DNA from 3 places in the Vreelandella sp. V005 genome. Region 1 is predicted to be linked to each of the others. Evidence: predicted binding sites of a transcription regulator. Region 1 holds the regulator's gene; each other region holds the start of a gene.
What was found. Region 1 encodes PhoB, which activates phosphate uptake and scavenging genes when phosphate is short. Its sites were predicted from a motif close to TGTCATANNNNTGTCANA; they were not measured.
Positions count from the first base shown of each region.

Region 2: the regulator PhoB is predicted to act here: its motif matches at 4,039-4,056, upstream of ACUN8H_RS09685 (PhoX family protein).
Region 3: the regulator PhoB is predicted to act here: its motif matches at 3,252-3,269, upstream of ACUN8H_RS16310 (PstS family phosphate ABC transporter substrate-binding protein).

Region 1 covers NZ_JBQXYA010000006.1:160,292-170,748, reverse strand. Annotated here, with positions in the region: gene pstB (phosphate ABC transporter ATP-binding protein PstB) at 1-279, shown strand, start outside; gene phoU (phosphate signaling complex protein PhoU) at 311-1,036, shown strand; gene cysZ (sulfate transporter CysZ) at 1,116-1,859, shown strand; gene ACUN8H_RS14430 (copper chaperone PCu(A)C) at 1,947-2,438, shown strand; gene ACUN8H_RS14425 (hypothetical protein) at 2,530-2,856, opposite strand; gene ACUN8H_RS14420 (hypothetical protein) at 3,428-3,730, opposite strand; gene ACUN8H_RS14415 (hypothetical protein) at 4,421-4,735, opposite strand; gene phoR (phosphate regulon sensor histidine kinase PhoR) at 5,045-6,328, opposite strand; gene phoB (phosphate regulon transcriptional regulator PhoB) at 6,331-7,020, opposite strand; gene ubiA (4-hydroxybenzoate octaprenyltransferase) at 7,145-8,035, opposite strand; gene ACUN8H_RS14395 (chorismate--pyruvate lyase family protein) at 8,071-8,646, opposite strand; gene ACUN8H_RS14390 (NAD(P)/FAD-dependent oxidoreductase) at 8,775-9,959, shown strand; gene ACUN8H_RS14385 (HU family DNA-binding protein) at 10,068-10,340, shown strand; gene ACUN8H_RS14380 (hypothetical protein) at 10,340-10,457, shown strand, end outside.
Region 2 covers NZ_JBQXYA010000003.1:223,723-234,179, reverse strand. Annotated here, with positions in the region: gene mgtE (magnesium transporter) at 1-1,166, opposite strand, end outside; gene ACUN8H_RS09705 (DUF6482 family protein) at 1,290-1,628, opposite strand; gene ACUN8H_RS09700 (1-aminocyclopropane-1-carboxylate deaminase) at 1,787-2,803, opposite strand; gene ACUN8H_RS09695 (Lrp/AsnC family transcriptional regulator) at 3,032-3,538, shown strand; gene ACUN8H_RS09690 (YbaN family protein) at 3,540-3,914, opposite strand; gene ACUN8H_RS09685 (PhoX family protein) at 4,120-6,255, shown strand; gene ACUN8H_RS09680 (YciE/YciF ferroxidase family protein) at 6,373-6,864, opposite strand; gene ACUN8H_RS09675 (hypothetical protein) at 6,958-7,287, opposite strand; gene ACUN8H_RS09670 (LysR family transcriptional regulator) at 7,470-8,363, shown strand; gene ACUN8H_RS09665 (FadR/GntR family transcriptional regulator) at 8,403-9,164, opposite strand; gene ACUN8H_RS09660 (asparaginase) at 9,381-10,376, shown strand; gene ACUN8H_RS09655 (TRAP transporter substrate-binding protein) at 10,454-10,457, shown strand, end outside.
Region 3 covers NZ_JBQXYA010000008.1:117,366-127,822, forward strand. Annotated here, with positions in the region: gene ACUN8H_RS16290 (PP2C family protein-serine/threonine phosphatase) at 1-493, shown strand, start outside; gene ACUN8H_RS16295 (STAS domain-containing protein) at 483-1,001, shown strand; gene ACUN8H_RS16300 (multidrug effflux MFS transporter) at 1,238-2,425, shown strand; gene ACUN8H_RS16305 (sulfite exporter TauE/SafE family protein) at 2,470-3,201, shown strand; gene ACUN8H_RS16310 (PstS family phosphate ABC transporter substrate-binding protein) at 3,330-4,343, shown strand; gene pstC (phosphate ABC transporter permease subunit PstC) at 4,495-5,745, shown strand; gene pstA (phosphate ABC transporter permease PstA) at 5,764-6,930, shown strand; gene pstB (phosphate ABC transporter ATP-binding protein PstB) at 6,957-7,796, shown strand; gene ACUN8H_RS16330 (ArsJ-associated glyceraldehyde-3-phosphate dehydrogenase) at 7,922-8,953, shown strand; gene arsJ (organoarsenical effux MFS transporter ArsJ) at 9,003-10,184, shown strand; gene ACUN8H_RS16340 (CC/Se motif family (seleno)protein) at 10,250-10,457, opposite strand, start outside.

The DNA of each region.
Region 1 (10,457 bases):
CGCACGTTAGCCGTACAGCCCGACGTACTGCTGTTGGATGAACCGGCCTCAGCGCTAGACCCCATTTCAACGCTCAAAATTGAGGAGTTGATTCGTAACCTCAAGTCAGAGCTGACGCTCGTTCTGGTCACTCACAATATGCAACAAGCGGCACGTGTATCGGATTACACCGCCTTTTTGCATCAAGGTGAGCTAATCGAATACGGGCCTACCGATCAGGTCTTTACGAATCCCCGTTTGCAACGCACCGAAAACTACATCACCGGCCGCATCACCTAGGCCTAACCGACTGAAACGTCAGGAGTGCTCCATGGATATTACGAGCGATACCCACAGCCAGCATATCTCTCGCCAGTTCAACCAGGAGCTGGAAGAGCTGAAAACCCACCTGATGGCCATGGGCGGGCTGGTAGAAAAGCAGGTACAGGATGCCGTCTTTGCCTTGCTGGAAGGCGACACTCGCTTGGCTGAGCAAGTGCGTGACAATGACCGCCAGGTCAACGATCTGCAGCTGCAAATTGACGACGAGTGCACACGCGTCCTGGCGCGGCGTCAGCCTGCGGCGTCCGACCTACGCCTGGTGCTTGCCGTTATCCGTGCCACGTCTGATCTTGAGCGCATTGGCGATGAGGCCAGTAAAATCGCCCGTAACGCCCTGCTGCTGAGTGAAAGCACCAGCACCATTCGCGGCTTGGTGGAAGTGCGGCACATCAGCGAGCATGTGCGTAAAATGCTTCGCGATGCACTCACCGCCTTTGCCCGCTTTGACACCGACTTGGCCATGCAGGTAGTGCGTGAAGATGAATTGGTGGACGACGAGTACAGCAGCGCAATGCGCTCACTTATGACGTTTATGATGGAAGATTCACGCTCCATTACCTCTGTACTCAGTATCATGTGGGTTCTGCGCGCACTCGAGCGCGTCGGTGACCATGCTGATAACCTTGCCGAGTACGTGGTTTATCTTGTCAAAGGGTTGGATATTCGCCATAGCGACCCCGGCAACCTTGACCCGCAGGTACTAAAAAAGTCTTGACCTGAAAGGGGTTTCCTCCTGCAATACGTCCAGGCCGCTGAGCGGACTGGACGTTTGAATCACAAGGAGTCTCCCCATCATGCTGGATGCTGTCACTGCGCTTAGCCGAGGCACACGCTGTGTATATCAATCGGGTATGCGTCGCTATGTGTTTCTGCCCATTCTGGTCAACCTGCTTGTTTATGTCAGCATGTTCAGCTTTGTGCTTAATCGCTTCGATGGGTGGTTGGCCCACTGGATGAACATGGTGCCGACTTGGCTCGACTGGCTCTCCTGGCTTATTTGGCCTCTGTTCGTGATTAGCCTGCTAGTGGTGGTGTTTTTCACCTTCACGCTGGTCACCAGCTTAATCGCCGCCCCTTTTTACGGTTTTTTGGCCGCCAAGGTCGAAACGCAAGTCACGGGCAACGAACCCATCGATGACCGTAACCTTACGAAAACAGCCATTGATGCTATTGGTCGCGAGTTCGTCAAGCTCGCCTATATCCTCCCCCGGGCAGCCGCCCTGTTTGTGCTTAGCTGGATCCCTGGGCTGAATTTAGCTGCCCCATTGCTGTGGGCGCTCTTTTCCGCCTGGATCATGGCGATCACTTATTTAGACTACCCAATGGATAACAACAAGGTGACGTTTGCCGATATGCGCCAGCGGCTTTCGAAACGCTGGTGGCAAAGCCTCAGCTTTGGAGGATTAGTCACCCTCATTACCTGGATCCCACTGGCTAATCTCTTTCTGATTCCCGGTGCAGTCGCCGGGGCCGTACTGCTCTGGGATGACCATTACAGAGACGCGCACAGCAATGGACGTGGCATCACGCCGCAGTAGAGGCATATATTACCTGTGCTCGACTACTTTGCTACTTTTACGTTTAGATCATGTTGTCACATTCAATCAACAATAAAGGAACAACGTATGCTCAAACCCATCGCATGGCTGGGAGCGTGCTTAGTCAGCACGCTTTATATGGTGGCATCGGTAGCAACCGCGCACGACGTTCAAACAGAGGCTATGCGTATCACGCATCCTTTCGCCATACCAACCCCTCCGGGGGCTAGCAACGGCGCTGCTTATGTGGATATCACCGCCTTGTCAGCCCCTGCCACTCTGGTTGGTGCAAGCAGCCCGGCAAGTAACACCGTCGAACTACATGAAATGCGAATGGACGGCGATATGATGCAGATGCGCCATGTGAACGAGATTCGTATTAACGCTGGGGAGACGACCATCATGCGTCCCGGTGGCGGCTTCCACCTAATGTTGGTCGGATTAACCGAGCCATTAGTAGAAGGCGACCGGTTTCCCCTCACGCTCTCCTTTGCTGAACAAGAAGAGGTGACTATTGAAGTCTGGGTACAAAGCGCTCAGGAGGGTAGTAATGCCGCAGATCAGCATCACCACCACTAATAACGATAGTCACGCTCCCTGACCTAAAAAACCCCGCTTAAGCGGGGTTTTTCAAAAATTCTTACGCTAGCAGTAACCGTTAATAGATTACTTACCAATCAGTGCTATCGCCTTCATCACGCGTCAACTCTTCTGGATCGATGGTAGCGCCACGTTCTTTGCTCTCAACTTCATCAGAACCGCTGCTAGTGGGTGAGAAATCCAAGCTATCACCTTCATCACGCGTCAAATCATTAGCCGAAATGTTGGCTTCATTATTAGACGTTTTGTGTGACTCAGGTTTATCGATCACATCCTGACCAGCAGAGCGATCTTGGTTTAACTCAATTGATGAGTTCGCCATTGCCAGCGGGCTTGCGATCAAACTAAAAGCAGTAGCAACAATAGCGGCTTTTTTACCCATTTCTTTCAATAACATAACGTTCTCCTCAGCATTTCTATATACCGCTTATTCATCAATAAAACGGCCAGTAGGTTTATAAATGCACGCAGCATGCCAAAAAATTTCATAAACGCAACATGCCAATAAAAACAGTTGCCTATGAAATAGATTTGCGCGCAAAACAAATTAGCGCTGCTTTATTTTGTCAAAAATACTTGTGCAATAATTACACATGTGTCGTTTATTCCTATAACGCTGATGTTTAACGTCATGAATAGTAGGGAGTAGAGAATGAGCGGGATATAGGTAGGCACACTCCTCCCAAACAGGAGGCAACGCGAACTTGAGAAAAGCTAAAAACCGCTGATACACAAAAAACTAGACCCTGCATTAGCAGGGCCCAAGGATACAAGAGAGAGGCAATGACTAACGTTAGCTTCCTTTCCTTTTGTGGGACTCCAACCTTGGATTTTTAACCCTGACCAACGTATTGATTGCCGTTTGATTCGTTCCTTGAATCGATCTGCATCCTTATCGGTGTGATACACACTGCGTGTTTAACACACACCCCAATCGTAATGTATTTCTACGGAATTGCAAACTTTTGTTACCAAATGTTTCCATCACCTTCATCGTGCGTTAGATCTTTCGCCGTATATTCCACTTGGACCTCAGTACGGTTTGATTCTGACTTGATAATATCAGGACGATCACCTTCATCGTACATCAGGTCAGAGGGGCTAAAATCAGCTTGATCAGAGGAGCGCTGTGATTGGGCTTGAATCGGCTCTCTATCGACGGCTAAATCTTGATTGGCTTCAATAGAGATATGGGCAAATGCTAGTGGGCTGGATAACAAACCGAAGGCAAGGCCTAAAACAGCTGCTTTTTTAGCGACAACGTTAAACATAATAATTACTCCTAATGACTAGTTAATACCGCTGAAGTGAAGTAAGAAGGTTAAGTTGGCTTGCTTCTCACTGCGGCGACTTCACTGCCCTGTCAAAGCATATTAGGTGCCAACTTTCTTCTTATTAAGAAAAAACATTTAAAATCAACGATTTATTTTCTATTAATTGCGCACAAAATTAATGTGCAAAACAATATTTAGCGCAAAAATAATGTGCACAAATGACTCATGCGCAAAAAATGTATGTATCGTTATGACACACTTACGATTGCTTTACCTTCTGGGCATAGTGACGGGTGGTTCTTCTTGTAATTGCTAGGGCAAGCGTTTTACTTGGTTAAAATGCATTAACCAAAAAGCTGCTCCCAAGCATAGATGCGAAGGCCAAGTAGGTAGGTATGAGGAAAAGATAATCAGAAGCGGGCAGGCCTAAATTTGTAAAAAACACACAGCAAAAAATTAGGCCCCGCCATGGCGGGGCCCGATATCAGAATAGGCGATAGGTAATGACGAACGTCAGCTTCCACTCCTTGTGCGGGACTCCAACCTTGGAATTAACCCTGACTGACGTATTGATTTCCTAGTGATTCATCCTTGAATCTAAAAAGCATCCTAGCCTTTATAACATCCTGTAGATCACCTCTTCATCCGTTGAAGAGGCATTCTTTGATATCAAAAATTAATTAGCTTTTAACTACCACTGTTTTCTTTGACAAGCTCATCATCACTATACTCAGCATCATCTGAGTGATCGCTAGAATTAGGCTCCATGTCGCTAGCATTGTCGCCTTCGTCATGGGTTAGATCATTAGTCATGTCTTTGGTGTCGTTGCCACCAGTGCTATCAGAACCTTGGGGATCCATCGGCTGTTCATCAGCTGTGATTCCTTGGTTTTCATCAATAGCAGAATTTTCATCTGTTTGGGCAAACGCCAATGGGCTTGCCATCAGGCCAAAAGAAACACCTAAAATGCCAGCTTTCTTGAGAAAATCCTTGGACATCATATTCCACCTCCGATCGCTGTTTGATACCGCTTATTTAAGAAAGAAGGGCCTAGTTAAAAACCAGCATTTCCTGCGGTCGTCTTTCTTACTCTTAACGTTGCAGCGGATGTGCCAAAAAAATGACATTGAAAATAAAACACATAATAAACAACAATTTAAAAAACAAAAGGCGCTCAATAGCCAACTCGCTAGAGTCCTTTTTACACGCCATCAGGTGTGCAAAAATGGCACATGAGCAAACTTTTACCAATCTTACTGCCAATATGACACACTTCTACAGGTGTTGTGCGCTGACATCACTTGCCAAGATTAAACAAGCCGCGAAGCGGGAAATGTACAGCGAAATAGCGCGCCTTTGCCAGGGTGGGATTCGATCTGTAATTGTGCGTCGTGGCGCAGCAATACGTGCTTTACGATGGCTAAGCCTAACCCCGTGCCGCCGGTCGCGGTACTGCGACCTTTATCAACACGGTAAAAACGTTCGGTCAGCCGAGGAATATGAACAGGATCGATCCCATCGCCATTATCTTCCACATCGATTGAACCGCCACCAGCATTACTTTTCCAGCGCAACGTAATGTAGCTCCCTGCTGGGGTATAACGAACAGCATTAAAGGCCAAGTTAGAAATGGCGCTACGAATTTCCTCCTCGCTGCCCAATAAGCGTGCATCGCTTTCAAGTTTCACAGTAATGGTATGGCGCTGATGCGACAGCGCCAGGGCATCATTACAAATGCTGTGTAGCAACGGCCCCAGCGCTAGCGGATGGTGATCTTTGCCGCCCTGATCAATTTCCAAACGAGACAGCAGCAAGAGGTCGTTGACCAGGTTTTGCATTCGCTGCGTTTGCTCCTGCATTTGGTGAAGGCTTTTACCAAGGCGTGGGGGCAACTGGTCAGCGATGTCGCTATAGGTTTCCAAATAGCCGGAGAGGACGGTTAGCGGCGTTCTCAGTTCATGGGAGACGTTGGCAACAAAGTCACGGCGCATCTGCTCGAGGCGATGCAAGCGGGTAATGTCGCGTGCCATGACGAGACGTTCATCATCGCCATAGAGCGTAATTTGATATTGAAGTATACGCCGCTCATCAATAGGCGAAGTGAGCGTTAACGGTTCGCTATAGTTACGTGCATTGAAGTAGCGGATGAAACTGGGATCACGCAGCAGGTTGGTAATATGCTGCCCTCTATCATGGGCGGTTTGGAGCCCCAGCATGGCGGTTGCAGCACTATTCCACCACTCCAAGTCACCATGCCGGTCAAGCATCACCACACTGTCACGCATCGCTTCGGACGACTCTTGAATACGTGCTAAAGTAGCACGCAGTCGGCTTTGCGTAATGCGCTGACTTTTTTGATAGCGATACAAGCGATCAAAGAGCTCGCCCCACATACCGCGTGCAGCAGGTGGCTCGTCGTGAGGGTGTAGGGTTAACCACAGGTACAGCTCGCGCAGTTGTCGCAGGTGATAAAACAGGCATATTGCAAGGCCTACCGAAAGCCCCAGCCCTGCCGAACCCAATAGCCAACCTAGACAAGTCCCCAGCGTCGCTAGCCACGCTAGCCGCCACAGTTCACGGCTCCACAGGCGCACATTTACACCCGGGCAGAGAAACGGTAACCGGTGCCCCGAACCGTTTGAATCAGGTTTTGATGCACATCACCCAACGCTTTGCGTAAGCGACGAATATGCACATCAACCGTACGCTCTTCTACATACACATTGCCACCCCACACTTGGTCAAGCAGTTGGCTGCGTGTGTAGGCACGCTCTTGATGGGTCATGAAAAACTGCAACAAACGATACTCGGTGGGGCCCATTTCCAACGCTTTGCCGTGAGCACTAACTCGGTGGCTGACCGGGTCTAGCAAGAGACCGTTAATCTCAATCGGATCTTCAACGCCACGAGGAGTAGCGCGGCGGAGCACTGCTTTTAGCCGTGCCACCAATTCACGAGGAGAAAAAGGTTTGGTGATATAATCATCGGCGCCTGCTTCAAGCCCTTGAATTTTATTATCTTCCTCGCCTTTAGCGGTCAGCATAATAATGGGGATCTCAGCCGTGGCTTCTTCGCGTTTCAAACGCCTAGCCAGCTCAATACCGCTGGTGCCGGGCATCATCCAATCGAGCAGCAGTAAATCCGGTTGATGGTCAACGACCATGGCATGAGCATCCTGGGCGTTATCTGCTTCGAGCACGCGGTAGTCAGCCATTTCCAGCGCTACCGCGATCATCTCGCGAATCGACGATTCATCATCGACAATCAGAACGGTCTTGGCGGTCATACCAGAGCCTCACGGTGTTCAAAAAGCCAGTTCAAAGAAAGCCAGTCTAAAGATCAATTCTTCAATGACATGTCAGTGACGATAACACCATGACTTGATGACAGTTACATGACAATCGCCGTTATTAGCCCACCGCAGGCCACCAACTTAGCGCAATACCGGCAAAAACAAGCAGACCCGACCAGTGGTTGTTGAGGAACGCCTGGAAGCAGGCATCCCGCTCACGGTGGCGAATCAAATGCTGCTGGTGCAAAAAAGTCGCTGCCATGGCAACAAGCCCCAGCCAGAAGAACCCACCTAAACCGGCTCGCCAACCAACCCATGCCAACAGCATCAGCGTCGCCGCCTGCAGCAAGCCAATCATTAAGCGATCTGCACTACCAAACAGCACGGCGGTTGATTTAATACCAATTTTCACATCATCGTCACGATCCACCATGGCGTACTGCGTGTCGTACGCGACCGTCCACAGCACATTGGCAAAGAAAAGCAGCCATGCTTCTAGCGGCACGTGGTTCAGCACGGCGCCAAACGCCATTGGAATGGCCCATGAAAACGCCGCGCCGAGTACCACTTGAGGAAAATGGGTATAGCGCTTCATAAACGGGTAAATAACCGCCAGTAATACGCCACCCAGCGACAGCAGCACCGTAAACCAATTGGTCAGCAGTACCAGAATAAAGGCAGTGGCCACCAGCGCAATAAATAGCAGTTGGGCCTCGGTTTCACTGATACGCCCCGTCGCCAGCGGACGATGCTTGGTGCGTTTTACATGGCCATCAAAATGACGATCCGCATAATCATTCACCACACAGCCAGCAGCCCGCATAACGTAAACACCCGCTATAAAAATCAGCAGGGTATTTCGGCCTGGCACGCCTTCCGCCGCAAACCAAAGCGCCCAAAGCGTCGGCCACATCAACAGCCACGTACCAATAGGTCGATTCAAACGCATTAGCTGTAGAAAATCTGCCACGCGAACCAACCCTTTTGGTCGCAACAGTGAACGATCCATGCTTACCTCACGAAAAATAAGATGCAGGCGCTAGCCTAGCGCGAAGGCAGATCAAGGTCATCTGCCATCGCCTGCAAAAAATACTCTTGCACCAATAACGTTAACCCGCCTTGCTGAGTGCCCAGTTGAAAAACGGAGCGCCTGCCCCAGGTGCTGTTAGGCACGACACCGTTGGCACGAGCAAAGGCGGGGGGATGCGTGGTAGCCTCTAGCGGCCCACGAATTAAACCTGGCTGACGAAATAACCAGCTCCCTAGCGAACGCTCTCCCAAATGCTCCATTCGTTGGCCCTTTAATTGTGTAAGAGGGGCCACAGAGCGCGCCACCACCCAGGGTATTTCATCAATACATAGCGCTACTTCCCGCAGCCAGGCATAACGCTTGAGCCCAATGCCCAGCGCCTGGGCCTCATCCTGTCGCGGCCAGCCAACGCCCTGATAAAGTAAGCGTACGCGAAACGGCCTATCCCCCCCGGCAGCGATTAAACGGGCGGTTAAAGAATCTGTCGAAGCAACCCATCTCCACCAGGGCATCCCCATGGCAGACCGCACTGCTTCAATGGGACGCCAATAGGGAAACAGCGTGGGTTGCGGGAAAGCAGGCGATGTCACCGAGTTCTCCAGAACAATAATCGGGGCGGCTAGTGTAACATGGGGTCCTGATAGGCTTTTGTTTCAGCGACCCCCTTGGTAACCGCATGCCCGCATCACCCTCCCAGGTACCTTCAACGACGCAGAAAATGTCAACCTCTCACGCCGAGCTGATAATTATTGGCACCGGAATGGCAGGCATAGGGCTAGCGCGCGCCCTGCGCCGACAAGGCGATCAACGCTCAATGACACTGGTTAGTGCTGACAGTGGTGATGACTATAGCAAGCCTCTGCTTTCCACCGGCTTCGCTAAAAAGCTAACGCCCCACCAGCTAGCACAGCGAAGCGCTGCCGAACTTGGCGACGAGTTGAACGCGCGCATCGTTATCCACACCCCTGTGGTGGCAATGGATGTGGATAACCAAATGCTGTTGCTCGACACTGAACAAGCACCCCACGCTGAAAAGCTTCGCTACGACAACCTGGTATTAGCCACCGGTGCGGCGCCCAGAATGCCGTTCAGTATTGATTCCAGTGTCGCCCCACGCTGCTTCACTATTAATGACCTTGATGACTACCGGCGCTTCCATACTGCGTTAGGCCAAGGCCCCGCGCGGGTGGCGATCATTGGCGCCGGGCTGGTCGGCTGCGAATTTGCTAATGATCTGCACGCCGGCGGTCATCACGTCAGCATCATCGCGCCGGAAACGACACTGCTTCCCCGCCTGCTTCCCGCGCCACTGGGGAACGCCCTGGGCGATGCCTTTAACGAAGCAGGCATCGGACTACACCTTGGCCGCGCCATTGATTCAATAGCACGCAGCCACGGGGAAAGTATCGTCTTACGTTTGGATAACGGCGAGACGATCAGTGCTGATTTCGTGCTCATGGCCACCGGCCTAGCGCCGCGTACGGCGCTTGCCAAAGCCGCTGGCTTAAGCGTTTCACCTAGTGGCATAAAGGTTGACCGCCAACTACGCACCTCCCACCAGAACATCTTCGCATTGGGCGATGTGGCATGCGTCGATGGCGTGAATGCCATGTACGTACAGCCGCTGCAAGCAAGTGCCAAAGCCCTGGCGGCGACACTTTCGGGCACCCCCACAACGGTCAGCTTCGGCACTTGGCCAGTGGTGGTTAAAACACCGCTACTACCGGTGGTTGCCTACCCGCCAAAAGAGACGCCAGCACGATGGCGAATTGAAGGTGAAGGCGGCGATATCAGTGCCTTGGCCGAAAATAAAGACGGACGTTTGATTGGTTTTGCGTTGACAGGCGGCTGCGTGAGAAGGAAAGTGGAGCTTTCCAGAGCAGCACCTACGCTGCTAGGCTGATTTTCGTAGCGTTCAAGGCTAGGCTAGAGAAGCTAACCTATGCTTAGCAACGCATCTAACAACCTGTATTTGTTTTACGTATGACACATTAATAATGGGAGATTCCTTATGCGCAAACCTGAACTCGCTGCTGCTATCGCTGAAAGCGCCGACCTGTCTAAAGATAAAGCAGGCCAAGTACTGAACGTTATTTTGGATGAGATCACCAATAGCGTTGCCAAGGGCGAAGATGTCGCTTTGATTGGTTTTGGCACCTTCACCGTGCGTGAGCGCGCAGCGCGTACTGGTAAAAATCCGCAAACTGGTGCGCCATTGCAAATTCCCGCCAGCAAAAATGTTGCCTTCAAGCCAGGCAAAGCCCTTAAGGAAGCCGTTTCCTAATGAAGCTCAAGCTGACGCTGTGGCTGCTGGGCGTCATGCTCAAACGCGCCCTGCGCCGCAAGCCGCGCTTTCGTGAACAATTAGAACGCATGCGCGGTCTGGACTGGGGGATTGCGA
Region 2 (10,457 bases), on a different contig from region 1:
ATCAGCGGGTCGCTAAACCATAGGTAGGAAATACCGCCGACCACCAGCGCCCATACAAAACCGTTACTCATCCCCACCCATAGCTCTTTATTATACAGCCAGCGTTTATTGTTACCGGCAAGCTGGCCGAGTGCCAAGCCGCGTATGACCACCGTTAAGGTTTGGCTACCTGCAATCCCGCCCATGCTGGCGACCACGGGCATGAGAATGGCGAGCGCTACGATTTGATCCAGTACGGCTTCAAACTGACCGATCACAAAGGCCGCCAAAAAGGCAGTCAGCAGATTAATACCTAGCCAAATGCCGCGACTTTTTGCGCTGCGCGCAATGGGGGTAAACACTTCCTCTTCGTCGCTAACGCCGGACATATGTTTCAACGTCATGTCAGCATCATCTTGGGTGATTTCGAATACGTCGGCAGCGTTTAGCTGACCGACCAATAACCCATCGCTATCGCACACCGGCACAAAGTGGAGCTCTTTTGAGCGCAATAACGCAGCGGCATCGCTCACTTTCATTTGATCGTTTAGGGTGAAAAAATCATCCATATACTCATCAACCACGGCCTCTTGTGGTTGTTTGATTAAATCAATCAGGCTCAGGGTGCCGAGTAAACGTTTCTCCTTGTCCGTAATCATGATTTGCTGCGACTCATCGTCGAGCAGGTGATGAATCCGGATATAGCGTTGTACGGCCTCTAATGACACGCCTTGTTTTACATTGACCGTCTCGGGGTCCATGTATCGACCCACTACGTCATCTTCATAGGCATGAAGATTCTCAACCTGGGCGCGTATCTCCTGATCCAGGCTGGCATAGACGGTGGTTTTTATCTCTTCGTCGGCAACATCGAGAACTTCGGCGACTTCCTGGGCATCCAAGCCTCTGACGATTTGCTCAACATCGCTGGCAGAAAGATCCTCAATATAGTCAGCGCGAATATCCTCATCGACTTCGGCGAGCACTTCACCCAGCACAGCGTCTGGGATGTAGTCCCAAAGTAAATCACGAGTTTTAGCGGGGAACGACTCAAGCGTGCGCGCAATCGCTAATATATCGAGCTCTTGAAATAGCTCGTTGAGGGCAGCGGTATCTTCTTCGTCTAACAACTTTTGCAGATACAGCAGTTGCTCCTCAGTATTGGTATATTTTTCCTCATCGCGCATAGAGTCCATCCTTATAAAAACGCATTTTTAACACAATCACTTGAAAGCTCGTGATGGCTCACCTTGGATCTTATCGGCAGACTTAGTTGAAAGCCATTTGACCGCGGCGAGAATGGCAGCATCTTAGTGCTGGGTAACAAAGGCAACCCGAGTGCCATACTGCATACGCTGCTTGGCGGAGACCGGCGGTGTGCTATTGCCGATCATTTCATCGGTGGTATCGGCCCAGGTGACGGTGCCGTGGGTAAAACCTAACGGGGCCAGCGCACGGCTAACCCACTGGGTACCGCTAAAACGCTGTGCTTCGCCGTTGGCGTCAATTAGCAGGCCGATTGAGTCATGACGATGTAAGCGCACGATATACCAACCCATATCGAGTCCATGTAGCTCGACGTCAGGAAGCGGCGCAGAGAGTTGCTTAACGTCGGTAAGCGTGAGGTAGGCAGGAAGAATAACAGACATGGCGAACCTCATTAGCAGGAACCTTATACGCCGAGTCTAATTTCTGTTATTCATTTGTACAGTTATTTAAGCAAGGATGTGGGGGCACCGCCTGGAAGCGCCTTTTAAGCTACCGGCCAGACGGGCATTTGATCAAGTTAGATTGGGGTGGCTATTCGCTAGCCATTGCGAAACAGAAAGCTGTAGGCATTGAGTGCCGGTACGCCGCCCAGGTGGGCGTAGAGCACTTTTGAACCTGCTGGGAATTCACCGTTGCGCACCCTGTCGATCATGCCGTGCATGGATTTACCTTCGTAAACGGGATCGGTAAGTACACCCTCCAGGCGGGCACACAGACGAATGGCGTCCAGCGTGCCTTCGTTGGGCAGGCCGTACTCGGGGCCTCCGTAGCGGGTATCCAAAATCACGTCGTCATCGGCGATGCTACCCTCCAGCTCTACCAGCTCAGCCGTATGGCGGGCGATACGCAGTATCTGCTCGCGGGTCTGTTCGGGTTTGGCAGAAGCATCAATGCCAATCACTCGCTGGGCGCGGCCATCGGCAGCAAAGCCCACCACCATCCCGGCCTGGGTGCTGCCGGTGACCGAGCACACCACGATATAGTCAAATTTGAAGCCCAGTTCTTTCTCCTGCTGGCGCACTTCTTCGGCAAAGCCCACAAAGCCTAAGCCGCCGTAAGGGTGTTCGGAACAGCCCGCGGGAATGGGGAAGGGTTTACCGCCCCGTTGGCGAACATCCTCCATCGCCTGTTCCCAGCTGGGGCGGATGCCGATATCGAACCCCGCTTCATCCAGGCGCACATCGGCGCCCATGATGCGCGACATTTCGATATTACCCACGCGGTCATACACCGCATCGGAGTAGTTAACCCAGTTTTCCTGTACCAGCACACACTGCATACCCAAGTGAGCGGCGACAGCAGCGACCTGCCGAGTCTGGTTGGACTGAATGCCGCCAATCGATACCAGTGTGTCGCAACCTTGCTCCAGCGCCTCAGGAATCAAATACTCCAGCTTACGGGTTTTGTTACCACCAAAGGCGAGGCCGCTGTTGCAGTCTTCACGCTTGGCGTAGAGCTCAACTTCACCGCCAAGATGTTCGCTTAGCCGCTTGAGGGGTGTAATCGGAGAAGGCCCAAAGGTAAGCGGATAACGGGGGAAACGATTAAGATTCATATAAAAATCTCCTACTTCACAGCGAGAGTGGCGATATGAAAAGCGCCTGGCGAGGGTGGACGTGAAGCGTTGGCGTGCTCGCAAATTGTTATATTGAGTAGCTTTCCATAATAAGCGGTGATTGAGTTTTTTGTATTGCAAAATTATTGCTATATAAGCAACTAAAAATGGTATAAGTTTTACAAATCGTTTTTTAATACCGTTAAATCATAGAAAAGGTAAATAATTGTGTGTGCTAAGGTCACGCATCCACGCGCGGATGCCCACCCGCCAGGGCCTGAGTTGGATCGTATTGATAAGCGTATCCTTAAGCTGCTTCAGAATGACGCCACGCTTTCCAATGTGGCCTTGGCCGAGCGCGTTAACCTGAGCCCCGCGGCTTGCCTGCGCCGAGTGGAAAGGCTCAAGCGGGACGGGGTGATCAGCCGGATCGTGGCGCATTTAGACCCGGAACAGCTCCAAGCAGGCATGGTGGTATTGATTGGCGTGGTGCTCGATCGCTCGACACCGGAATCCTTCGCCGCCTTCGAAGAAGCGGCCCAGAAGGTATCCGGCTGCATGGAGTGCCACGTGGTAACAGGGGAGTTTGATTACTTTATGCTGGTGCGCACGCGGGATAGTCAGAGCTTCAACAGGCTACACGCAGAGCAACTGCTCTACCTGCCCGGCGTACGTCAGATTCGCTCGTTTATGGGACTGCGGGAGGTGGTTTCGACCCATCAGGTGCCGATTTAGCTTAAGGCGAAGACGAGGGCTCTGGCCGGGTGGCGAGCCACAGCGCAATCATTACCAGTAAGGCAACTACCATCCAGCGCAGTAAGCCGGGACCGAGTGACCAGATGACGATCAGCGTGCTCAATGCCAGCATACTCACGGCTGCGAGCTTGGCACGCCGGGGGATGGCGCGCTCTTGCTCCCAGGTGATCAGTAAGGGGCCGACATACTCGCGGGAGCGAATCCAGGCCTCGAATCGCGGTGAGCCTTTTGATGCACAGTAAACCGCGATGAGCATAAACACGGTCGTTGGCAGCAGAGGCAGAAAACCCCCCAGCACCCCGATACTAAAGCTCAACCCCGCCAGCACCACCCACATGAGGCTGATCAGTCTCATCCTTACTCCCTTGCTACTAGGTTTGCACCCGGTCATCCATGCATTGCGCTAATGTGAATCAGTATGGATTTATATCACGGCTTAGTCATGTCGGTAGGGCACCTTCATCTAAATGCAGACACTCCGTCATCGTTCTGTCATTTAGCTCCTTTAGTGTCTCCTAACGTTTAATCGTTGGCTTACAAACGATCAGGGGGAGACCACCATGAGTAAAGAGATCGAAGATCATCGCCTATTTAATAACAGCAGCAATCAACCCTTTGCTGAAGTGCTGGCACGTCATGTTTCTCGCCGGGATGTGATGCGCGGTGGTTTGGGGGTCGCTGCTGCTTCAATGCTCAGCTTTGGTGGCGCTGCCCAAGCGCTGGCTTCAAGTGGCGCGCAGAAAACACCCCTGACACTTGCTTTTGAAGCGGTGCACGGTTCGCTTACCGACGCGATTGTGGTACCGGAAGGCTATATTGCCCAAGTATTGGTGCCTTGGGGCACACCATTGAACAGCGGCGATTCGTGGCAGGCCGACCAGACCATGACGCCTGAGCAACAGGCAGAAAGTATCGGCATGCATCATGATGGCATGGCCGGTTTTGCCTTGGATGCTGACAACGCTTCACGTCGATTTATACTGGCCCTCAATAACGAATATATCGATCAAGCTGCACTATGGGCACCTCAGGGCGGGCCCACCAATGCTGAAGCGGGCAAGCGACCAGCAGATGAGTCGCGCACCGAGATCAACGCTCACGGTGTCACGCTTGTCGAAGTTGAAAAAGACGCCAACGGTCAATGGTCGCATGTGCCGGGGTCACGCTATAACCGCCGCTTCACCAGTGCGACGGTGATGGATCTTTCCGGGCCCGTGGCGGGCAGTGACTACGTCAAGACGCAGTTCTCACCGACAGGCATGCAAACCCGTGGTACGAATAATAACTGTGGTAATGGGGTAACGCCTTGGGGTACCTATATTGCCTGTGAAGAGAACTGGCCCGATATCTTTGTCAATCGTGGCGAGCGCTTTCAGGATGATGCCCGTATCGGCATTCCTACGGACAAAAGCCGCTACGGTTGGGATACATCCGCAGGCGATACCTCCGAGGAGAAGAGTGAGTTCGCTCGCTTTGATATCACACCACGTGGCGAGCGGGCAGAGGATGATTATCGCAACGAGGCACGCACTTTCGGTTATCAGGTAGAGGTCGACCCCTATCGTGATGCGCGGACAGTCAAGCGGACAGCGCTTGGGCGTTTCCGCCATGAAGGGTGCTGGTTAGGCAAACTGGAAGCCGGTCAGCCGGTGGTCTACTACTCTGGGCATGATGCCCGTAACGAGTATGTGTATAAGTACGTCTCTGACGCCGCTTGGGACCCCGCCGATGCCAATCGACCCGGCGAGGCCTATGACCGCCTTGCCATTGGCAACAAATACCTGGACAACGGCACGCTGTTCGTCGCCCGTTTTCATGCCGATGGCAGCGGGGAATGGCTGCCTCTGACGCCTGATGCTCAAACAAGTGATGGTCGCACACTGGCAGCGGCACTGGGGCTTGCCAGCGATGACCACGCGGGCATTATCATCAACACCTGTGACGCGGCGGATTTGCTGGGTGCCACGCCAATGGATCGCCCTGAATGGGCGTCGGTCGATCCTGCTTCGGGTGATGTCTACCTAACCCTGACCAATAACACTCAGCGTACCGCTGAGGATGCTTCTCCAACGTACACCAACGATGGAGAGCGCCTTGAGCAGAATGGCGTCGGTTACGATCTGGCGCCGACCAACGCTGCTAATCCGCGTGCCAATAATGAGGCGGGACACATCATCCGCTGGCGTGAGAGCCGTCTGCCGAACGCCTTTACCTGGGAAGTGTTCGTGTTTGGTGCGGCAACCGATGATACGGATAATCACTCCGGCCTGACGGAAATGAACCAATTTGCGAGCCCTGATGGACTATGGTTCGACGAGCGCGGCGATGGGCAGGGTATTCTCTGGATCCAGACTGATAATGGCTATGAAGGTGTCACCGAGTACACCAACGACCAGTTGCTTGCGGTCGTTCCTAACGGCCTCGACGATATTCAAGGCACCGGACCCGTCATTAACAGTAGCAACCAGCAACAGCTCAAACGCTTTGCGGTAGGGCCGAACGGCTGTGAAGTGACCGGTATTTTTGCTACGCCGGATAAAACCGCGCTGTTTATCAACATTCAGCATCCGGGCAATTGGCCTGCCGACGGGAGTGCGCTAGTGCAAGACGCCACGGTTGCCGCCAGCGGCCAAGTGCGCCCCCGGGCAGCGACTGTGGTGATTCAGAAGCGTGACGGCGGACCGGTGGGGGTATAAAAGCTATTAAGCTGCTAATGGAAAAAAGTGGTAGTCATGGCAATTAGCTAATAATGCCAATTGCTAAAACGAACGGGAAAGGGTGGGCTTGGTTAATTAAGCCCACCTTATAAAAGCTTAACCAGCTTTCTTGTTAACATTCTCTTTAGCCAACGTATTCAGCTTGTCATCCGTGGATTTCTCTTCTTTCAGCGTTTCGGCCAGGATGTTTTTAGCTTCGGTATAACCTAATTGCTCGGCCAGAGAACACAGCGTGCCATAGGTGGCGATTTCATAGTGCTCCACTTTTTGTGCAGCACCAATCAGTCCAGCATCACGCACAGCGCCTTTTTCGGTCGCTTCAATCAGCTCTTGCGCTTCTTCTATCAAGCTCTCCATGGCGTAACACTTCAGCCGTTTGATGCGGATGTCCGGCACGCTATCAGCGACTTGCTCTAACCGTTCTACCTGCCCTTGGGTTTCATCAAGGTGGTGTTTAAAAGCATCGACCAGTTTGGGGTCATCCGCCGCGCGCGCCATCTTGGGCAGCGCGCGAGTCATTTGCTTTTCTGCGCTATTTGTTTCAGACAGTAGACGAACAAAAAGCTCGTTAGCGTTTTTAATAACCATGATTTGCTCCATGCCGTTAAAAATAAAACCGTCGCAACTCCATGCAACGGTTTAAAGCTAGCAAGGAAAGTAGGGTTGATAAATATATATAAGTTAAGTTTTATCGCCAATGTTGGCCCTTTCTTCTAACGCTTGCACAGCATCGATACTCAGTGGCAGCTGATTGGCCCAGTGAATATCTTCACGGCAATGACCAATATCTTGCAGGACGTGGTCATCGTAGGCCAATAGAGGCACTACATGGCGGCGAAAAAGCTGTCGGCGCCGATAGCGCCACCAGCGCATTTCAAGCTTGTGGATCAAGGTCAACGGTGGCATCGCTGGCATATAAAACTCCAGCCGTGGCGGTTCAGGCGGCGGAGTCAGTCGGCGGGCTTGGCGCCAAGCATACTTCGCCTGGCGGTTCGGGTTGTCGTGATTCATTACACACCTCCATCGTGCACCTGCTGCCCAGCCACGGCGCCTGCGCGCCTGCTGGTTAGGTGCTATCTGTCGTTACTAAGAAGGAGGATCGCGACCTCTGATGAATAGCTTGGTGCACAGCTTTGGATCAATCAAACGAAAAGAACTACACTATGCCTTAAGTTTTTATGAAAGGTGGCGTGATGAATCAGCTAACGAATGTGGTGGATAGTCGGGCGGTCTTACCACTACTGGATAGTGAAGTGCTGCGTAGCTTTGTAACGATTGCGGAAAGTGGCAGCTTCACTCGCGCTGCCCAGCAGCTTTTTCGCACCCCCTCCGCGTTAAGTATGCAGATTAAACGCCTGGAAGAGACGTTGGGCCAAACCCTGTTTATACGCGAAGCGCGCCATGTGCGACTGACGGCAGAGGGGGAAATGCTGCTCGGCTATGGCCGACGGTTGCTGAAGCTCAATGCCGAGGCGGTGACACAATTCCTGGCGCCCACCTTGGAAGGGCGTGTAGGGCTGGGCATTACTGACGACGTTGTCTGGCGTGTACTGCCCTCTGTGCTGGCACAATTCGCCCGCTCCCATCCAGCGGTGCAGGTCGATGTCATCGTTGGTCGTAGTGTCGAGCTGCTCGCTAGGCTAGATGAGGGGGAGCTCGATTTAGCCTTGGTAATGGCTGGTGAACCTGGGCAGGCGGCGCGTGGCGAAATCGTGCATAGCGAGCCGCTAGTATGGGTGGGCCGTGAGGATGGGGTTGCCGTACAGCGCACGCCGCTGCCGGTGACACTGGCGCAACAGGGGTGTGCATGGCGAAGAATTGCACTCCATGCGCTGGATAGCGCCGGGGTGAATTACCGAATTGCCTACTCCTGCGACCACTGTGCCGGTCAGGAAGCCGCCATGTTGGCAGACCTGGCTATTTCACCTTTCCCAAGAAGCCTGATTCGGCCGCCGCTCAAGCGGCTCCACAATGATTCACTGCCCCCACTCGGTGATTACCAAGTTGCGCTGGTTAAACGGGCTGGCAGTGGTGATGCCAGCGAGGTATTGGCTGAGCGGGTGGTGGAGGCGTTTCGTGAGGGGTGAGCCCACATCATCAGTCAACCTAAGAGATTGCCAAGTCGGCTAACGTGGTGCTGCACTCAGTTCGCTGTCGCCTTCATAGGTAAGGTTGGTTTCCCAGCTTTCGCTGCTAACGGCTATCGCTGTATGAATACCGGCGGTGTCGCCTGCTTTAAAGGCAGCATAGATCGCTTTGTGGTCTTTCAAGGCGGTTTCCGGTAGCGAGCGCATGGAGGTTTCCAGCGCGGCTTCGATCAGTTGCAGTAAGGTCTCCCCGACGCGGATGGTCATGGGGTTATGGGTGCTGTGCAGAATGGCGCGATGGAAGGCGATATCGTGCTTGGAGGTTTGAGCACCCTCGCGGATAGCTTCTTCCATAGCGTCGATACTCTGCTGAATGCGTTGGTGATCCTCTGCTGTGGCGGTATGCATGGCTTGAAGGGTATACGCTGGTTCAAACATAAGACGGAATTCCAATACGTCCCTTGTCATGCCCCGCGCCAGAATCATTCCGAATGCCATTGGGTCGACGAGCGGCGTGCCTGGTTCGCGGCGAATCATGGTGCCTTGGCCTCGTTTGACTTCGACAATCCCTATCGCTTGCAGCATCTTGATGGCTTCACGCACGCTGGATTTACCAATGCCCAGGGTATGAGTGAGCTCCGTTTCCGAAGGCAGGTAATCCCCTGGCTTGAGGTCGCCTCGTATTAGCGCACTTTTAATACGCTCCAATAGTTGCAGTGCAACTGAGCTGCGCTCCATCGAATCCCCAAATGACGTTGTATTGCTGATCGAATTCATCTCTGGCTGGCGTTTAAAACTCATGTGGGCCTCGCGTGGCGCATCGGTATTTTCTGCATTTTATCAATGTTCTAAGCCTAGCGGCTTAACACACTCGCTTGAATATACTTAAAAGAAATAGGTTTATTCTCCATTGTTTTATGCGGCTGCCTTGCTAATGGATTGATTTTTAGTCTAGTCTGAAATCAGACATCTGATGTCTGTTGTTTGTTCAGAAAGATATAAAACATGAGAGCCTGAATGACCCAAAAGCACATCGTGGTATTGACCACGGGCGGCACGATTGCCAGCAAGCCCAGTGACTCCGGTCGAAGCCAGTCAGGGGCTTTAAGCGGCGAGCAGTTGTTAGAGCAGGTGGCGCTGCCGCAGGGCGTCGACGTTACGTTAGAAGTGATATCGATCCTGCAAAAGCCCAGTAATGCCGTCACCCTCGACGATCTTGCTGAACTCCATCGCCACGGGCGGAGAGCATTGTCGCGTGCGGATGTGGACGGACTGGTAATCACCCATGGCACCGATACTTTGGAAGAGACCGCTTACTTTCTATCGCTCACGCTGCCAGCGGATAAACCTTGTGTCATCACCGGTTCTCAGCGGGCGCCTCACCAGTTAGGTACCGACGCCTTTAAAAATATCTGCGATGCTATTGTGGCGGCGGTAAGTCCCCAACTGAGTCAGCTTGGCTGTGTCGTGGTGTTCAACGAGTCGCTATTTGCGGCGCGTCATGCCCGCAAGGTGAGTAGTTTCCAGTTGCATGGGTTTGACGCCCCCGGTGTCGGTTCGTTGGGATATATCGACGGGGAGCGCCTCAAGCTTTATCACGCAGCAACCGCCATAGCGCCCCCCCTTGAAGGGTGGGATACCCCTTTGCCGCGTGTCGACCTTTTGCCCGCTTACCTGGATGCCTCGCCAGCAGTGCTGAAAGCCTGTGTGGAGAGTGGGGCGAAGGGAGTAGTGATTGATGGCTTGGGCCGGGGCCATGTGCCACCTGGCTGGATGAACGCCATACGAGCATTGGTTAGCGCAGGTGTCCCTATTGCGGTCGTGAGTAGCTGTGCTCAAGGGCCGGTAAACACCAGTTATGAATTTAGCGGCAGCCTGGCCGATTTGATTTCGGCTGGGGTGATTGCGCTCAACGATATCAGTGCACGCAAGGCAAGGCTTGCCCTTGCCCTGCTGCTGAGTAGTACCCCGCGCGAAGTGCTGGGGGATGCGATGGAACGCCTGATGGCGTGAGCGGCCTTTCAACCTTGCTCAACGGCAGTAACAGGAAACTAAAAAGCAACTCACCATAACTAAATAAGGTGCTGGACATGA
Region 3 (10,457 bases), on a different contig from region 1:
GCCGGATTGGTTGAAGGCAATGAATCGTGAACTGCAGGGTACCGATATCGGTAAACATGCGACCTTATTTGTTGGTGTTATTGACCATGAGGCGCAGACTCTGCACTATTCGCTCGGCGCCCAGCTTCCCATGCCGCTTTTGGCGACAGAAGGAGAGCTAAGGCGCCTAGAAGGCGAAGGAATGCCAGTAGGCCTTTTCCCCGATGTGGAGTATCCTTCGCTTAGCTGTGCGTTGCCGAATAACTTTCGTTTATGGCTTTGTTCAGATGGCGTACTGGAATGCTTGCCGGGTAAAACGCTCGACACGCGGCTCAAGGAGCTTGAGCAATTAGTAAGCGAGAGTGTCACGCTTGAGCAGTTGCGCGACCGGCTAGCTGAAACAAACGCTCTCCTTGCAGAAGGCGATGCGGGATTCGATGCGAACCAGGAGCGCGATGCTTTACCCGATGATCTAACAATCATGATGGTGAGCGGATTTGGTCATGCTGAATGAAGAAGGCCGCATTAAAGCGGCATTCGATTCTGGTGTTTTTGTTCTAAAATTGTGTGGCGATGTGCGTTTAACGCTCTGCGCTACGCTGGATACGCAAGCCCAACGTCTCGCCGAGACGCCGGGTTTGCGTGCCGTTCTTATTGACCTACGCGAAGCCACTAATGTGGATTCGACGGCGTTGGGGTTTTTAGCGAAGGTCGCGATGGCGGTAAAAGGTCGCTTAGAGCAGCCACCGACCATTATTGTCGATAATGACGACGTTCGAAAAATGTTGAACGTCATGGGTTTCGCGCGCTTTTTTACGTTAATGGAAGCCCCGTTACAGCAAGCGACGACGCTCAACGATGTGTTAGAAGAACTCCCCGAAGAGCCTGCCGATGAAGAGGGGCTGCGGGATCGAATCCTGGAAGCCCACCGTATTTTGATGCACATGAACGAGCATAACCGTGAGCAGTTTCAGCCATTGGTTGACATGCTTGAGTCTCAGGACGCTGCCACGCATCACTGAACGCATTTCTCGTGAATAAGCTGATGGCCTCGCCAAGAGAGCATCGCGCCTCGTTGGGACTAGGTCAGGTGCCCACGAGGGTGCTTTCCAGTCGCCTATCGTCGTCCCGGCGACATAGTGATAACTAACGGCGACAGACTCGTTGCCATGCGTTCAGCCCCGACAAATGCGTTAAAATCGGCTATGATTAGCGGCCTATCTATTCCAGTGCGATCACAATTGCCCTAAGGAGACCCATGGATCTTAATCCTCGCCGGGTAGCGCTGTTGGTGGCCGCCAACACGGCGCTGGCGCCCTTTGCCATCGACGCCTATTTGCCTGCCATGGGTATCATCGCCGAGAGTATCGGCGCCAGTATTCACCGCACTGAACTATCCATCAGCGTGTTCTTATTCGGTTTTGCCCTGGGGCAGCTTTGCTTTGGGCCGCTATCAGACCGAATGGGACGCAAGCCAGTTCTGCTGGGCGGCCTAATGGTATTTATGCTGGCGAGTTTGGCCATAACCACCGCCGAGAGTTTGCCGACGCTACTGGCGTGGCGATTTGTGCAGGCGCTGGGCGGCGGGGCCTGTGTGGTGAACTCGGCGGCTATTGTGCGTGACTGCTTTAGTGGCCGAGAGGCCGCCAAAGTCATGTCGACTATGGCGATGATCATGATGCTAGCGCCGTTGGTGGCACCTGCAGTCGGCAGCCTGCTGCTGCATATTGCGGGCTGGTGGCTGATCTTCGTTTTTCTCGCTGTGTATGCGGGTTTCCTGCTCTGGTTATTGGGTACACGGCTACCCGAAACCCGCGATATGTCATTACCGGCAGCGTCACCCCGCCAAGTCATACGCAACTATGCGAGTGTGCTCAAGCACCGGGAAGGAATGGGGTACATCTGTGCGGTAGCGGCGTCGTTTGCTGGGCTTTTTGCCTTTGTCACCGCTTCTCCGTTTCTCTATCTCGACTACTTTGGGCTTTCACCCAGCACCTATCCGCTCGTTTTTGGCGTGAACGTCGTGGTGATTGCGCTTTCAAATCGCGTCAATATTTATCTATTGCGAAAGCGTACGCCACAACAAAACTTACGCTTAGGCCTGCTTGTGCAGCTCGTTGCCGCGTTATTGCTGGTGGTAGTTACTGCGCTGAATATGGCCTCGCTTGTGATCGTGGTACCGCTGATTATGCTGTTTACCGGCATGATTGGTTTGATTACACCTAATGCCATCTCTTCATTGTTGGATCATTTTGGCCATATCAGTGCTACGGCAACGGCACTGTTAGGCGGCATCCAATTTACCTGCGGCGCGCTCGCCGGCGTGATGGTAGGGCTATTTGAAGTTGAACACCTTTGGCCAATGGTACTCACCATGCTGGGCGCTGCGCTGCTGGGCAATATCGGTGTGCGTAAATTAACCAAGGCGCCCGTTATAAGCGAGTAACAGAGGTGAATCGCAGGAATGAGTAATAAGAATGAACAGCCGTGATGGATAGCATGCTGGCCTGGGTCAATATGCCGATGGGCACTTGGTTCGCCTGCGCAGCCGTGCTGCTGCTGGGTGCCTTTGTCCAGCGCGCCACCGGTTTCGGTTTGGCCGTTATCGGGGCGCCGTTGCTGCTGATGCTTGAGCCACGATTGGTGCCGGTCATTTTAGTGCTGTTTGGCTTTACCGTTTCATTAATGATGGTGCGTCACTATTGGCACGAGGTGCGACTGGATTCAATTGGCATGGCGTTAGTAGGGCGACTGCCTGGCAATGCGCTGGGTATTTGGCTGCTGCTCGCCGCGCCGATGTTTCTGTTAGAAAAGCTAATCGCCATCATCGTGCTGTTTGCTGTACTGGTAACGCTCTGCCGATTTCAGCTGCCGGTCAATAGAATCACATTATTTGGCGCTGGTGTATTGTCAGGTATTTTTGGCACCGTTGCTGCCATCGGTGGCCCTCCCATGGTGATATTAATGCATGGCTTGCCTGCTGATCGTGTGCGTGGAAACCTGGCTGCCTTTTTCATTTTGACCTCACTATTGACCATTATTACGCTCGCCTTCGCTAACCAGATTCAGCGATGGCATTTTCAGGTTGCCCTTACCTTCCTTCCCGCGGTGCTGATAGGTAACGCCGTGGCGGACGCTATTGCCCATCGCTTGGATAGACGCATACTGCAAGGCGCTTCGTTGGCCTTGTGTACCTTGGCGGCACTGGGTTTGCTACTGTAATTGAAAGCGAACTTCCTTCCGTATCAGAAATTTTTCCATCTATTACTCACTGTCATGAAGTTGTCATGGAACCAGTGCAAGGTATGCCTTGCGAAGGCCAGATCCCTACATGAACAGGAGTATTTCGCATGAACCGTATTCTAAAAACCACCGTGCTCGCGGCTGCTGTAATGAGCGTTGCCGGTGTTGCTCAAGCCCGTGATCAAATCCGTATCGTAGGTTCCAGTACCGTTTATCCGTTTGCCAGCTACGTGACTGAAGAATTCGGTGCTACTACCGGCAACCCGACGCCTGTCATCGAATCTACTGGTTCGGGCGGTGGTTTGCGTCTGTTCTGTAACGGTGTAGGTGAAGGCACGCCCGATATCACCAACGCTTCACGCCGCATGAAAGTCGCTGAATTCGAGCGTTGTGACGAGAATGGCGTTACCGACATTACCGAAGCCAAAATTGGTTCTGATGGCATCGTATTGGGCCAGTCAAGCTCCAACGACGACGTTGACCTGACGCTTGAGCAAATTTTCATGGCCGTTGCTGCTCAGGTACCGGTTGATGGTGAGTTGGTTGATAACCCCTACACCAACTGGAGCGACATCGACTCCTCACTGCCGGACCGTGAAATCTCCATCTATGGGCCGCCAACTACTTCTGGTACGCGTGACGCGTTTGAAGAACTCGTGATGGAAAGCACTTCGACTGAAATGGAAATTTACGGCGAAGAAGGCTACACCGAGATCCGTTCGGATGGTGTTTATATTGATGCCGGTGAAAACGACAATCTGATCGTACAGCGCCTGTCAGAAGACACTGGTGCGTTTGGTATCTTCGGTTACTCTTTCTTGGAAGAGAACACTGACACGATCAGCGCTGCCAGCATTGATGGCGTAGCGCCGGAAGCCGAAGCCATTAGCTCGGGTGACTATCCTATCGCGCGTTCACTGTGGTTCTACGTCAAGAACCAGCACGCCGAAGAAGTGCCGCCAATGTATGAGTATGTCGACATGTTTATGGGCGAGATGATGATCGGTGAAGATGGCTACCTGCGTGATCTCGGCTTGATCGTGCTGCCGGAAGGCGAGCGTGAAGAGTGGCGTCAAGCCGTAGCGGACCGCACTACCATGTCAGCAGACATTCTTAAGTAAGTCGTTAAGTTAGAAACAAAAGGTCGGCAGCGAAAGCTGCCGACCTTTTGTTTTTTGACAGCGATAAATTGGCGCTTGTCACATTGCTGTAATGTTTGTGCCCCAAAGTAGCTGCCAATACGATTTCATTAAGTAATGCGAGAGAAATTCGATGCAGACTAACCAGCTTCTTCTGATTTTTTGCGGTGCGTTGCTACTGCTGGGGCTGCTGGCGTTTTTTGCTGGCCGTACAAAAGCCACCCGCCTGCGCAGTGCGGGCACGGCTATGTTTGCTCAGCCAGATCAATACGCCTGGTTTACCGTGCTCTCCACCGCCGGGCCTGCCGTGCTAGTGAGCACGTTGGGTGCTTTTGTGTTGCTTATAATGGGTGCCGACATCCCCACGCTCTATCTGCTGGCGGGGAGTTTAGTAATAGCAGCCATCGGTCTAATGGTAAGTCTGAACCATGTGAAACCTGATTTTCATGCCCGCCAGGCCATTGAGCGGGTCATCCGCCTAGTGTTAGCCGGGGCTGCGTTAATCTCTATTTTAACGACGTTCGGCATCTTGTTCTCGATCATCTCCGAGGCGCTGCGCTTTTTCCAAATGCACAGCTTCTGGGAGTTCATTACCGGCACGACATGGAACCCAGGCGCCAGCTTTTTAGCATCTGCTGGTCGCGGTGATGGCAGCGGTGCCGAATTTGGTTCGGTACCTTTGTTCGCCGGTACTTTCATGATCACTGCCATAGCCATGCTGGTCGCTGTGCCTATCGGCTTGTTGTCGGCAATTTACATGTCCGAGTATGCGCCACGCAGTGTGCGCACCGTAGCAAAGCCGGTGCTAGAAGTGTTGGCGGGTATTCCGACGGTAGTTTACGGCTTTTTCGCCGCGATTACCGTGGCACCCATCATTGTCAATATCGCCGGTTTCTTTGGGCTGGACGCTTCTTATAACAATGCCCTGGCACCTGGCATCGTGATGGGCATCATGATCATTCCGTTTATTTCATCGCTCTCTGATGATGTGATTAATTCTGTGCCTGACAGCATGTGCCAGGGCTCGCTGGCACTTGGCATGACTAAGGGCGAAACGATCCGTGATGTGGTGGTCCCCGCGGCACTACCAGGGATTATTTCAGCCTCGCTGTTGGGGATGTCGCGGGCACTGGGCGAAACCATGATTGTGGTAATGGCCGCAGGTATGCGCCCCAACCTGACGGCTAACCCGCTTGAAGACATGACCACCGTAACGGTAAGGATCGTGGCCGCACTCACCGGTGACCAGGAGTTTGCAAGTGCCGAAACATTGTCAGCCTTTGCTTTAGGCCTAGTGCTGTTCATTGTCACATTGGCACTCAATCTGGTGTCTGTATTAATGATTCGTCGTTTCCGCGAAAAATATCGCGTTAATAACCTGTAACGCTGAGGAACTGTTTCGATGAGCCACACTTTTGACGAAATCAGCCAGCAGCTTAAGCGGCGCCACCGTAAGTCCGCCCGCCTCAAGTGGATAACGATGGGGTCGCTGGGTCTCGCGGGGCTTTTCCTGGTGCTGTTTTTTGCCGATATGCTGACGAAGGGGCTACCCGCCTTTCAGCAGGCATATGTTCAAACGGAAATTAGCTATAACGAAGAAGCTGAAACCGACGGACGGCAAGCATTTGATGAAGAGTTGTTGCCCATTATCAGCCGTACCGTGGTACGCATCATTCCGATGGAGCTTCGCAATAATCCTGAAATGATAGGTACTAGCGAAGAGCAGTGGGTGTTGGCCAACAGTGAGGTGGATCAATACCTTAAAGGCCATCGAAATAGGCTGAGCGCCGAAGAACAGGCCGCGATTGACGAGCGCGTGGAAGCCGGGCAAGTGTCTATGCGCTTTAACGCCACCTTCTTTACCAATGGTGATTCAAAAATAGCCGAAAATGCGGGCATCCTCGCTGCGGTTGTGGGCACCGTGATGACCATGATCGTCACGCTGGCAATTTCTTTTCCGATTGGCGTAATGACGGCTGTTTACTTAGAGGAGTTCGCCCCAGATAACCGATTTACTCAGATTATTGAAATTAATATCAATAACCTCGCGGCGATTCCTTCGATACTGTTTGGTTTGTTGAGCTTGGCGATTTTCATTAATTTCTTCGGCGTGCCCCGCTCTTCCCCGTTGGCAGGCGGTATGACACTCGCGCTGATGACGCTGCCGGTTATCATTATTTCTACCCGTACTGCGCTTCGCAGTGTGCCAGACTCTATCCGCCACGCGGCCTTTGGGGTGGGTTGTTCGCGCTGGCAGGTAGTACGTGATCACGTACTACCCTTGGCGATGCCGGGCATCATGACCGGCTCTATTATTGGTCTTGCACAGGCGATGGGTGAAACAGCGCCGCTTATTATCGTTGGGATGGTGGCATTTATACCCGATGTGGGCGCATCGTTTACCAATGCGGCGACGGTGATGCCTGCACAAATATTTACTTGGTCAGGTGAGCCTGAACAGGCGTTCGTGGAAAAAACAGCCGGCGGTATTTTGGTATTACTCACCATACTCATCTCACTCAACGCTTTCGCCGTTGTATTACGCAAGAAATTTGAGCGTCGCTGGTAGGCCAGTGCGTTATAGAGGACATTACTATGAATAGCCATGCAACTGTAATGAACGGGCAGCAGACACCTGCGGTAGGGCAGCCCTACACACGAAATAACGCAGCCTGCCACGATGTGAGTTTTCGAGTTCGCGATTTGAACTTGTGGTATGGCAAAAATCAGGCGCTGAGTGGCCTTAATATTGACCTTTTCCAGAAGAATGTGACGGCACTGATTGGTCCATCGGGGTGCGGTAAGTCGACCTTTTTGCGTTGCCTGAATCGCATGAACGACCTTATCCCAAGTGTACGCCTTGAAGGGTTGGTGGAAATGGATGGTCGTGACGTCAACGCCTCGAAAATGGATGAAGTAGCGTTGCGTCGCCGGGTAGGAATGGTGTTTCAGAAGCCGAATCCGTTCCCTAAATCGATCTATGAAAATATCGCTTATGCGCCGCGCATGCACGATTTGGTCAGCCGTAAGGCCGAGCAGGATGAGCTGGTAGAAAAGGCCTTGCGCGATGCGGGTTTATGGAATGAAGTGAAGGACAAACTGCAAGAGCCCGGTACCTCCTTGTCAGGTGGCCAACAGCAGCGGCTCTGTATCGCTCGTGCGATTGCGGTTCAGCCGGATGTTATATTGATGGACGAACCGACATCGGCACTCGACCCGATTTCCACCGCGACGATCGAAGACTTGATGGACAAATTGAAGGATCAATTTACCATCATCACCGTGACTCATAATATGCAGCAGGCGGCACGGGTGGCCGACTACACGGCATTCTTCCACCTGGGGGAAATTATTGAGTACAATGATACGAAAGTAATGTTCTCGACACCTGCCCAGAAAAAGACAGAAGATTATATCTCTGGTCGTTATGGTTAACCGGTAGTTTTCAGGCAGGTTTACTGGCAATCAGTGGGCCTGCCTGTTATTTTTTTAATCATCTATATATGTTTTTTCATATGTAGTCGCTGTGTTTTTCAAAAAACAGATAACAGGGGGCCTTTATGTCTCTTCGTATTGGTATTAACGGTTTTGGTCGTATTGGCCGTTTGGCGTTGCGTTGCCTGTGGCCGCAGGTAGAGGCGGGCAAGGTCGAACTTATCCGCATCAACGACCCAGGGGGCGATGCCGCCACCTTTGCTCATTTGCTTGAGTTTGACTCGGTGCACGGGCACTGGGCGCCTGGGAAGGGGATCTCGGCAGCGAATCAAGCGATTGTTGTCGATGGTAAAACCGTTGCCTTCAGTACCAACAATGCGATCGGTGATAGCGCTTGGTCGAGCTGCGATGTGGTCATCGAGTGTTCGGGCAAAATGAAAACCACGACTCAGCTACAGGCGTACCTTGAGCAAGGCGTTGGCCGCGTAGTGGTGAGCGCGCCGGTGAAAGAAGCGGGTGTGCTCAACGTGGTGATGGGAGTAAACGAGCATCTTTACGACCCTGTTAAACACGCGATTGTCACGGCTGCCAGTTGCACCACCAACTGCTTGGCACCGGTGGTTAAAGTCATTCAGGAAACGTTTGGAATTCGCCATGGCTCGATGACCACGGTGCACGACATTACCAATACTCAGACGATTTTAGACGCGCCGCATAAAGATCTCCGCCGGGCGCGTGCCTGCGGCATGAGTTTGATTCCGACCACGACCGGTTCAGCAAAAGCCATTACGGCTATTTTTCCCGAGCTGGAAGGCAAGCTGAATGGCCATGCTATTCGTGTGCCGCTGGCCAACACATCATTGACCGACATGGTGTTCGAGCTTGAGCGCGAAGTGACCGTGGAAGAGGTCAACGCTGCCTTGAAAGCCGCCGCTGATGGCGAGCTTACCGGTATTTTAGGCTATGAAGAGCGTCCCCTTGTGTCGATCGATTACCGCACCGATCCACGCAGTTCGATTATTGATGCGCTTTCTACCATGGTGATCAACGGCACCCAACTCAAACTCTATGCCTGGTATGACAACGAGTGGGGCTACGCCAACCGCACGGCTGAACTTGCTCTGCTGGTTGGGGGTGAGCAGGTGGGTCGTGGCTGAATCGCTGCTAACCAGAGTCAAGGCGTTACCTTTCGAGGTGCGCCAATACATGCTGATTACCGGCAATTACTGGGCGTTCACCGTCACCGACGGCGCGCTGCGCATGCTGGTGGTGATGCACTTTCACCAACTGGGTTACTCGCCGTTAGAAATTGCCATGCTGTTTCTGTTTTATGAAGCCTTTGGCGTGGTGACTAACCTGGTAGGAGGGTGGTTAGGGGCGCGGCTGGGTCTTAACCGCACCATGAATGTGGGGTTAGGGCTGCAGATTATCGCGCTCGCCATGTTGATGGTGCCTGCTAGCCTCTTAACCGTTGCCTGGATCATAGCTGCTCAGGCATTGTCAGGGATTGCTAAAGACCTTAACAAAATGAGCGCGAAAAGCGCCGTTAAGGTGCTGGTGCCTAAAGAGAGCGCCAACGCCAACAGCTCGCTTTACCGCTGGGTGGCGATGCTAACCGGCTCCAAGAATGCACTAAAAGGGCTGGGCTTTTTTGTCGGCGGGCTGCTGCTGACGTTGATTGGTTTCCAAGCTGCTGTGCTGGTGATGGCGGTGATGTTGTGCGGTGTCTTGCTGCTTTCGCTATTGCGGCTCAAGGCAGATTTAGGCCGCCAGAAAGTTAAACCCAAGTTCTCTGAAATCTTCTCGAAATCACGCGCTATTAACGTGCTCTCCATGGCACGCTTTTGCCTCTTTGCAGCGCGAGATGTTTGGTTCGTGGTCGCGCTTCCGGTGTTTTTATACGACCAGCATGGATGGAGCCACTGGACGGTGGGTGGTTTGTTGGCGATATGGGTGATCGGCTACGGCGGTGTGCAAACCCAGGCACCTAAATTGACCCGCTTGATCAAAGGCGATGCGCGAGCACTTACCGCCGGCTGGGCAGCGGCACTGGCGGTGTTGGCGATTGTTTTGGCCATGCTGCCCTTGGCGCAAGTCGGTTGGTTAGTGGTTGGGCTGCTCGCTTTTGGGGTGCTATTTGCGATTAACTCCAGTTGGCATAGCTACTTGATCGTGCATTTTGCCCGCGCTGACGGCGTCTCTATGGATGTCGGTTTCTATTATATGGCCAATGCCATGGGGCGTTTAGCAGGAACGCTGCTTTCCGGTTGGCTATATATGGCTTACGGGCTGAGTGCCTGCTTATGGGTATCCGCGGCTCTAGTGGCTGCCAGCGCTTTAATGGCGCTAGCGTTGCCTAAACAAAAGGGATCATCCGCTCTCCTCTGATAGAGCAAAACGGTGCTGAGGCATTGTTACTGACCACTGCTCTGATGTTGGCGGCTTGTTTAACGCTATTGATTATTCGCTGGCCCCGACTGCAGGGTTGAACATTCCACATAAAGATGTCGAAGTTTCCACCATCCCTCGACGTCGACCCTTAAGCCATGGCCGACAAGCTTAGGGTCAATAAAGAGGAGAACGTCATGGTAACAATGGCGCTGATAGAGCGAAGAGTCTGCTGGTAGACCTGCCTCGGCGACTGCGACGTTGGCTAATCCT